DNA from 2 places in the Alteromonas sp. S167 genome. Region 2 is predicted to be linked to the other one. Evidence: predicted binding sites of a transcription regulator. Region 2 holds the regulator's gene; the other holds the start of a gene.
What was found. The regulator FNR, encoded in region 2, switches genes on or off when oxygen is low (the NO sensors DNR and NnrR bind a similar motif). The targets are predictions, from matches to a motif close to TTGATCTAGATCAA.

Region 1 (4,400 bases), on a different contig from region 2:
GAAAATGTTTCTTACTACATGGCTCCCGGTCAACAAATGTCTGAACTCGACTTTACTAAGACCATTTTGGACGAGTCGGGCTGTTTGATGTTGTTAGACGTGAATAATGTGTACGTAAACAGTATCAACCACAAATATAATGCTAATGATTTCATCAGCGCATTGCCTACAAATAAAATTGTATACGGCCATATTGCAGGGCATTTTGACGAGGCCGATGACCTTAAAGTGGATACTCATGGCGCGGATGTTATCGAGCCGGTATGGAACTTATTGACCCACGCTTATAATACCCATGGTGTTTTTCCAACATTGCTAGAGCGCGACTTTAATATTCCACCATTGGAAAAGTTACTCGGTGAAGTAAAACGTATTAAAGATATACAGCAGGCGTGTTTGCAATCTAGTGGCGAGTTACTTAAAGGAAGTGTTGCATGAGCTATAACTTCCAAGAGGTACAAAGAAGCTTTGTTAATTCAATAAAAAACCCCAAGGCGTTCAATGCTGATAATGATGACCAAGCAAGACGAATGGCTATTTATCAGTCTTTGTTTTTCAACAATATTGATGGCTTTGTAAGTACTGCATTTCCTGTTTTAAAAGAGATAGTAATCAACGAACATGAAGAGAAAGGTTGGGAAGCCTTAGTTCGTCAGTTTTTTATATTACACGAATGCCGTTCGCCTTATTTTGCTGAGATAAGTAAAGAATTTGTTGAGTACTTGTCGACAGCGTCCCATTTAAATATCGATTTACCGGAATTTGCTGCACAGCTTGCCCACTATGAATGGTTAGAACTCGACGTAAGCATAAGAAAGAACGTGCCATCGGTTACTTACTTCGAAGATACAATGGAAGTAAGTGCTGTACGTGTTTCGCCTTATGCTTCTTTAGCGGCTTATTCTTATCCAGTGCATCTTATTGGCTCAGACTACTTGCCAGAAGCTGAATCGCCAGAACAGCAATTTTATGTAGTTTACCGCGATCAGGAGGACGACGTTCAGTTTGTTCACTTAAACGCAGTAACAGCCATTTTGATCCACACACTAGAGCAAAGTGAAGACGGGTTAGATATTAACGAGCTTGCCTCGTTACTTGTCGAGCAATTGCCACAAATCCCCGAAGATGCGCTAAGGGCAGGAATGCATCAAACGCTTAAAGATATGCTTAAGAAAGGTATTTTGCTGCCAGCATGAAACTCGTAATGCTATGTTTGCTTTTAAAAAGCAGACAGCTTTACGCTTACCCTAAATATGAAATGTGAGTTATTTACTTTGCATTTATCCTCTTTATATTAAACTTTAGCCTTTAAGTGTATTGAAAGTGACCGATCAGTCATATTAGCGCTGTCAATCGGGCTTGCTTTCGATTAACATTTAGCACCATTTTTTTGTTCATAAAATTGTTTAGGTAGTGCAAATGGCTGACAATTCAGATTTCAAAGAAGTCTATAACAAGTGGTACTTTCTAGCATCGCTAGCAACTCTAATCGCGTTTCCGTTGATGCATATCATCGCCGGCTGGTTCACCTTCTGGTTATAACGCAGACATTCAAGGCAAAATTGTGACTGCAGAATATATTAAATCAGTAGTGAAAACCGTACCTGACTATCCAAAACCAGGTATTTTATTTAGAGATGTAACCAGCGTTTTAGAAGATCATAAAGCGTTCAGTAGCTGTATCTCGTTGCTTGTTGAAAAATATCAGGGCATGGGATTTACTAAAATTGCGGGCACAGAAGCTCGTGGTTTCCTTTTCGGTGCGCCTTTAGCGATCGAAATGGGCATCGGTTTTGTTCCAGTAAGAAAGCCTAACAAACTTCCTCGTGAAGTAGTAAGCGAAAGCTACGAGTTGGAATATGGAACAGATACATTAGAAATTCATAAAGACGCCATTGAGCCGGGCGATAAAGTTTTACTTATCGATGACCTACTAGCCACTGGCGGTACTATTGCAGCCTCAGCAAAACTTATCCGCTCTCTAGGCGGTGAGGTTAAGCATGCTGGCTTCATCATCAATCTTCCAGATCTTGGTGGTTGTGAAAAGCTGACTGCATTAGATATTCAAAGCTATTCAATCTGCGAGTTCGAAGGCGAATAATCGTCTGTAATTTGAAAAGGCAATAAACGGTATAATGAGTTATCAGGTATTAGCAAGGAAGTGGCGACCAGGCAAGTTCAGTGAGCTTGTAGGTCAAGAGCATGTAGTGTCAGCCATCTCAAATGCTTTGGATAACGATAGACTACATCACGCGTATTTGTTTACGGGTACGCGAGGTGTTGGTAAAACCACCATTGCACGTATCTTTTCAAAAAGCTTGAACTGCGAAGAAGGACAGGGTGCAAACCCGTGTGGTCAATGTAATACCTGTAAAGAAATTGAGCAGGGGAACTACGTTGATCTTTTAGAAATAGATGCTGCATCAAGAACGAAAGTAGAGGATACTCGCGAGCTTCTTGATAACGTGCAGTACAAACCTACTCGCGGCAGATACAAAGTGTACCTTATCGATGAGGTACACATGCTTTCTAAGCACAGCTTCAACGCGCTGCTTAAAACGCTTGAAGAGCCACCTCCTCACGTAAAGTTTCTACTTGCGACAACTGATCCACAAAAGCTACCCATTACGATTCTATCGCGTTGCTTACAATTTAATTTGAAAGCAATGTCGCGCGAACAAATTGTTGGGCAGTTAACGCATATTCTTGAGCAAGAGAATCTACCCTTTGAGCCCCAAGCGCTTTCGCTATTAGCCCGGGCTGCACAAGGTAGTATGCGTGATGCATTAAGCTTAACCGACCAAGCTATTGCGCAAGGCGGAAACAACGTTGTCGCCTCAGTCGTGACCGACATGCTCGGTTTAATGGATAAAAATCAGTTACTAAAAGTGGTTCACGCTGTTGTTAATAAACGGCCCGCTGATGTAATGCAATTAGTAACTGAGATTGCTGAACAAGCACCTGATTACAGCAACGTTCATAGCGAACTAGCAAGTTTGCTACATCAAATTGCGTTAACCCAATGGGTTCCTGAAGCGTGTAAATTAGAGACAACCTCGGCTAAAGCAATTTATCAGTTAGCGAAAGGCATACCCGCTGAGCAGGTTCAACTTTTATATCAAATTGCGTTGCAAGGTAAAAAGGATCTACCCTTTGCTGCTGACGGAAAAAGCGCATTTGAAATGACGCTTATGCGGATGATGACTTTTGCGCCAGCCGTGCCATTAAGTGATACTCAAAGTGCAATAGAGACTCACCAAAGCGAGCAAACTCTTCCTGTTAATAGCCACGACCCAAGTGGTGGCCCGGGAAACGTCAGTAAGCAAGAGGAAGCGCATTCAAGCGAAACTCTTGCAAATCACAACACTGAAAGCGATACAAGCGCTCAAACATCAGTAAGCGAAGTACAACACACTAACGTCCATGGCAATTCAACGGCTCCAGTTGCCGATGATAGTGATAGTTCTGTCGTAGGGCATAACGTTGATAATAACAATACGCCTACGACTACAGAATTAAGTGAAGCTGATAGTAGTCATAGGGCATCTGAGCCCAGCTTAACGCAAAGGCCTAACGAACAGGGTACTATTGCGCAAGGTGACGGTGCGCATGGTGACGATGCACCAGGTAACAGTGCCCAAGGTAACAGCGCAGAAGACAACAGCGTAGAAGACAAAGACTTTGTCTCTAGCGATATAACGTCCGAGCCTAGCGCTAATCCTGCTGCTGATAATGTAATGCCTCATGATCAGACGCCTAATAATGAAGCTTTGCCACATGACGGCCCGCCTCTTGATGCCTACATGGATGACATGCTTTCACACCATGAGGGTGACCTGAACGACCATAGTGATAGTGCAAGTTTTGACGCTCCTGGCGAGTTAGCTGATAATAACAACGCAAGTTTTCAACATGACTCCCAAATTGACAGTGCGCATGCTAGTAATAACGAGCCAGAACAAACACCTGAAGAACAGCTAACATCAACGGCTGATATGTTGGCGCTACGCCAAAAACTGAAACAGCGAAAAGCAGAAGAAGCCGATAGTAAAAGCGCAGCAACAGCAAGTGAGAAGTCTGAAAGTGCTGAGCAAATACAAGCACGCTTTGTTAAAGCAGGCGCTTCCGCAGCATCATCTAAAGTTGCTCAGAACAGTGAGACAAAACCTGAAGAACAGCAAGCTACCAGCGACAGATTAACTAATCCTACTGGCAATGGCCCATCGATAGATAATACCTCTTCACAAGATGATACGCAGCCAAGCGATTTACAGTATAGTGAATCACAAACTCCTGATACTGCGGAACAGCCTGTTGCACTGCAATCCAATAAAGAGAATACGGGGCACAATAACAGCGCAAATGCTGAGCTCAATGAATTTGATTCAGAAGAGTTTGAT
Region 2 (4,400 bases):
GATGGGTGACGGCATTAACGACGCTCCTGTACTTGCCAGTGCAGATGTTGCTATAGCTGTTGGCAACGCTACTGATGTTGCAAAAACTGCCGCCGACGTTATTTTGCTGGGCGACCAGCTTCTGTCTGTGCCTGAGCTGATTGAAACCGCACACAAAGTGAAACAAAAGATTCGACAAAACATCGGCTGGGCTGTTGGCTACAACGTATTGGTTCTACCGTTTGCAGTTACTGGGCTTTTATCGCCTTGGATGGCCGTTGTGGGTATGTCGTTAAGCAGTATTATTGTTGTAACCAATTCAACAAGGCTTTTAGGGAAATAGAATGAGCATAATTTACGTCCTTATCCCCATTGCTATCATTATCGTTGCGTTGGCAATTGTTATTTTTTTCTGGGCTGTAAAGTCTAATCAATTTGAAGATTTAGATCGTCAAGGTTACAGTATTTTGTTTGATGACGACCTTCCACCTGAAGAGAAAAAACTCGCTGAGCAGCGAAAAGCCTTGCAGCGTCAAGAAGAAAAACAAAACATGGGTAGTGAAAACCAAGAAACAGTAAATAAAGAATCGAAGCGCTAAATATGGAAGGTATTAACTATCTATCTGCGTTTCTCATTGGTCTTGCCGGCGGTGTGCACTGCGTTGGAATGTGTGGCGGTATCGTAGCCGCACTAAGAATGGTTTCCCCAAAGGATGCTAACCCACTTCCCTATACATTTGCCTATAATTTGGGGCGCATATTTAGCTATACCGTTGCAGGTGCGCTTACCGGTGCTATTGGCCAAATGGCGTCTGAATTTATTCCTTTGGCAAATTATGTTCTTACGCTGTTAAGCGGCATTATGCTGTTGTTATTAGCGTGCTATCTAGGAAAGTGGTGGACCGTTTTAACCGCACTAGAATCGTTTGGTAAAGGTTTGTTTTCTAAGCTTCAACCTGTTTCTAAAAAGTTTCTTCCTTTTAAATCACCAATGCATGCCATTCCTTACGGTATTATTTGGGGCTGGCTACCTTGTGGCCTTGTTTACTCTACACTTACGTGGTCTTTAGCCGCAGGTAATGCAACGCAAGGTGCGGCGTTAATGCTATTTTTTGGACTGGGAACCTTACCAACATTGTTGGCCGCCAGTGCAGGCAGCCAGCTTCTTTTACGTGGCTTTCAACATACTGTTACCCGACAAGTCATTGCGGTGTTAATGGCTTTATATTCAGTGCTTTTGATTTATCGGGCAATCCTTTAAAGCTTGCGGTATTATTGGTAAATAACCATAACTATTGTGAGGTCTTGTCATGAGCGCAGGAAGCCAGTTTTCAATTCACTGTCAGAACTGTAGTTTTAGCCATTTGTGTTTACCTGTGGCACTGAATAAAACTGAAATTGAATCTTTAGATGACATTATCGAGCGTAAAAAGCCCCTTCACAAAGGTGATATATTAATTAGTACGGGCGATACATTTCGCTCTTTATTTGCTGTGCGCACGGGTTCTTTTAAGTCTTTTGTAACCAATAACGAAGGCGAGGAGCAAATTACTGGCTTCCATTTTCCAGGCGATATCATAGGCTTTGACGCGCTGCGTGAGAATAAACACCAAAGCTACACACAAGCGCTGGAAACGGCAATGGTATGTGAACTCCCCTACGAAACTCTTGATGAAATGTCGGTGCAGTTCCCGAAACTAAGACATCAAATATTGAGCTTTATGAGTGCTGAAATTAAACAAGATCACGACATGATCATGCTACTCAATAAGCGTACAGCAGAAGAGCGTTTGTTGTATTTTATCTCTCATCTATCACAACGTTTCGAAGAGCGTGGTTTCTCACATCGTGAATTCCATCTAACGATGACACGAAACGAAATTGGAAATTATTTAGGGCTTACCATAGAAACAATTAGTCGTTTACTCAGTCGTTTTCAAAAAGAAGATATTATTAAGGTAGACGGCAGACTTATTACTATCAAGAACTTTGACCGCTTAAACGAGAAACTAGAGGCTTTAAACGGCCCGAGTATTGTGTGCAACGGATAGGTGGGCACTTAAGAACTTATGTTTAAGTTCACTAGCCATCACCTTTCGAATTAGCAAAATATTGATCTAGTTCAACTTTCGTTTTCGAGTTTGTCGTTTACACTAAACATATATGGTTCGTTTTAACGGGACATCACATGATTGAGTGTAGACATATTTTAGCGATTGTTGATACTGAACGAGACAGCCAGCCTGCGTTAAGCCGGGCGTTTGAACTAGCCGCAAAAACAGGCGCTTCGGTTACTGCTATGTTAGTGGTTTACGACCTTTCTTACGACATGACCACAATGTTAAGCGGCGATGAGCGTGAGTCAATGCGCGACGCGGTTACCAATGAACAAGCAAAGTGGTTAAAGAACCACTTGAATGCTTTAGGATTCCAAGAAGCCGATATTGTGGTTGAGTGGAACAACCGCGCTTACGAATCAATTATTTCCTATACGTTAAACGACAAGGTTGATCTTGTTGTAAAAGCCACAAAGCGACATGATGACTTGGCGTCTGTACTATTTACGCCAACTGATTGGCATTTAATGCGTAAATGTCCCTGCCCTGTACTATTAGTTAAAGACCACGATTGGCCGGAAAACGGCGAGATAATCGCTGCAGTTAACGTGGGTAGCGAAGACAATGAACATGCTGCCCTAAATGATAAAATTACACTTATCGCAAACGACTACGCCACGTTACTCAAAGGCAATGTGAATCTAGTTAATAGCTATCCAACAACACCGCTTAATGTCGCCATTGAAGTGCCAGAGTTCGACCCTGAGAACTATCATAATGCGGTTAAGAATCACCACAATAATGAGATGCAGGCACACGCGCTTAAATATGGTGTTCCCGATGAAAAGTGTATCGTGAAAGAGGGCCTCCCTGAAAAAGTGATACCGCAAGTTGCCAAAGATATTGATGCAGAGCTAGTAATAATCGGTACTGTGGGGCGCGTAGGCCTATCTGCGGCACTTATTGGAAACACTGCGGAACACGTTATTGATGAACTCAACTGTGACGTTTTAGCCATAAAGCCGGATGGTTTTGTTTCGCCACTGGCTAAATAAAAAATGTAAGTAACGTTTTATTACGCTATGTGCATAAATTAACGACAGCAACCATGGTTTCAAAAACACGCTTTATTGTATAATGGCGTTTTTAGAACGAAACAAGCTAGTTAATTATGAGTTTAGGCACAACCAGTGCTAGTGCTAACGATGCGGTATCAAACGCAGCACAAAGCAAGCAAAAGTATAATTTCAACAAACTTCAGAAGCGACTTCGCCGTAACGTGGGTAAAGCCATTGGCGATTTTGGCATGATTGAAAACAACGATAAAGTAATGGTGTGTTTATCTGGCGGTAAAGACAGCTACACCATGCTTGATATTTTACTTTTCCTTAAAAAAATTGCGCCTATTCATTTTGACATCGTAGCGGTAAACCTTGACCAAAAACAGCCAGGTTTTCCAAAACACATATTGCCAGAATATCTTGATAGCGTTGGTGTAGACTACAAAATTGTAGAAGAAGACACGTACTCTATAGTTAAAGACAAAATTCCAGAGGGAAAAACAACGTGCTCTTTGTGTTCAAGGCTGCGCCGAGGCATTTTGTATCGCACCGCGAAGGAATTAGGCGCAACTAAAATTGCCCTGGGTCATCACAGAGACGACATGCTAGAAACCTTCTTTTTGAACATGTTCCATGGTGGCAAGCTAAAATCAATGCCGCCTAAACTTGTGAGTGACAATGGCGAGCACATTGTAATTCGTCCCCTTGCCTACTGCAGCGAAAAGGACATCGAGAAGTACTCTCAGGCTGTCGAGTTTCCAATTATTCCGTGTAATTTATGTGGAAGTCAGGAAAACTTGCAGCGTCAGAACATAAAAGCGATGCTACAAGATTGGAATCGACGCTTTCCTGGAAGAATTGAGTCAATGTTTAGAGCGCTTCAAAACGTAGCGCCCTCGCACTTAATCGACAGTAATCTTCATGACTTCAAATCAATTACTACTCAGGATGGCCCTGTAGAAGATGGCGATATTGGGTTTGATGAACCGTCTTTTACTGATACTAACAATGCCGAAATGGTAGATAGCGATAACGCCATTGAAATCGTCAACATCATGGAAACCAAATAGATGAAAATAGGACTTGCGTTAGGCGCAGGCGCGGCGCGCGGTTGGACACACATAGGTATAATTGAAGCACTTGAAAAGCTTGGCGTACGCATCGACGTTGTAGCCGGTTGTTCAATTGGTGCCTACGTTGGTGCTGCTTACGCAAGTGGTAGGCTTGAAGAGTTAAAAGAATGGGCGTGTTCACTAAGCGATTGGCAGGTACTCGCACTGATGGGAGTTGGCTTGCGTCGTGG

Region 1: a site for FNR is predicted at 1,501-1,514, ahead of apt (adenine phosphoribosyltransferase). Genes of this name have one in related genera too.

The regions. Positions count from the first base shown of each region.
Region 1 covers NZ_JAZETR010000006.1:2,134-6,533, forward strand. Annotated here, with positions in the region: gene V7R35_RS10410 (HvfB family MNIO-type RiPP peptide maturase) at 1-438, shown strand, start outside; gene V7R35_RS10415 (HvfC family RiPP maturation protein) at 435-1,196, shown strand; gene apt (adenine phosphoribosyltransferase) at 1,565-2,101, shown strand; gene dnaX (DNA polymerase III subunit gamma/tau) at 2,136-4,400, shown strand, end outside.
Region 2 covers NZ_JAZETR010000011.1:12,460-16,859, forward strand. Annotated here, with positions in the region: gene V7R35_RS15560 (heavy metal translocating P-type ATPase) at 1-322, shown strand, start outside; gene ccoS (cbb3-type cytochrome oxidase assembly protein CcoS) at 324-578, shown strand; gene V7R35_RS15570 (sulfite exporter TauE/SafE family protein) at 581-1,240, shown strand; gene fnr (fumarate/nitrate reduction transcriptional regulator Fnr) at 1,290-2,030, shown strand; gene uspE (universal stress protein UspE) at 2,168-3,091, shown strand; gene ttcA (tRNA 2-thiocytidine(32) synthetase TtcA) at 3,208-4,167, shown strand; gene V7R35_RS15590 (patatin-like phospholipase family protein) at 4,168-4,400, shown strand, end outside.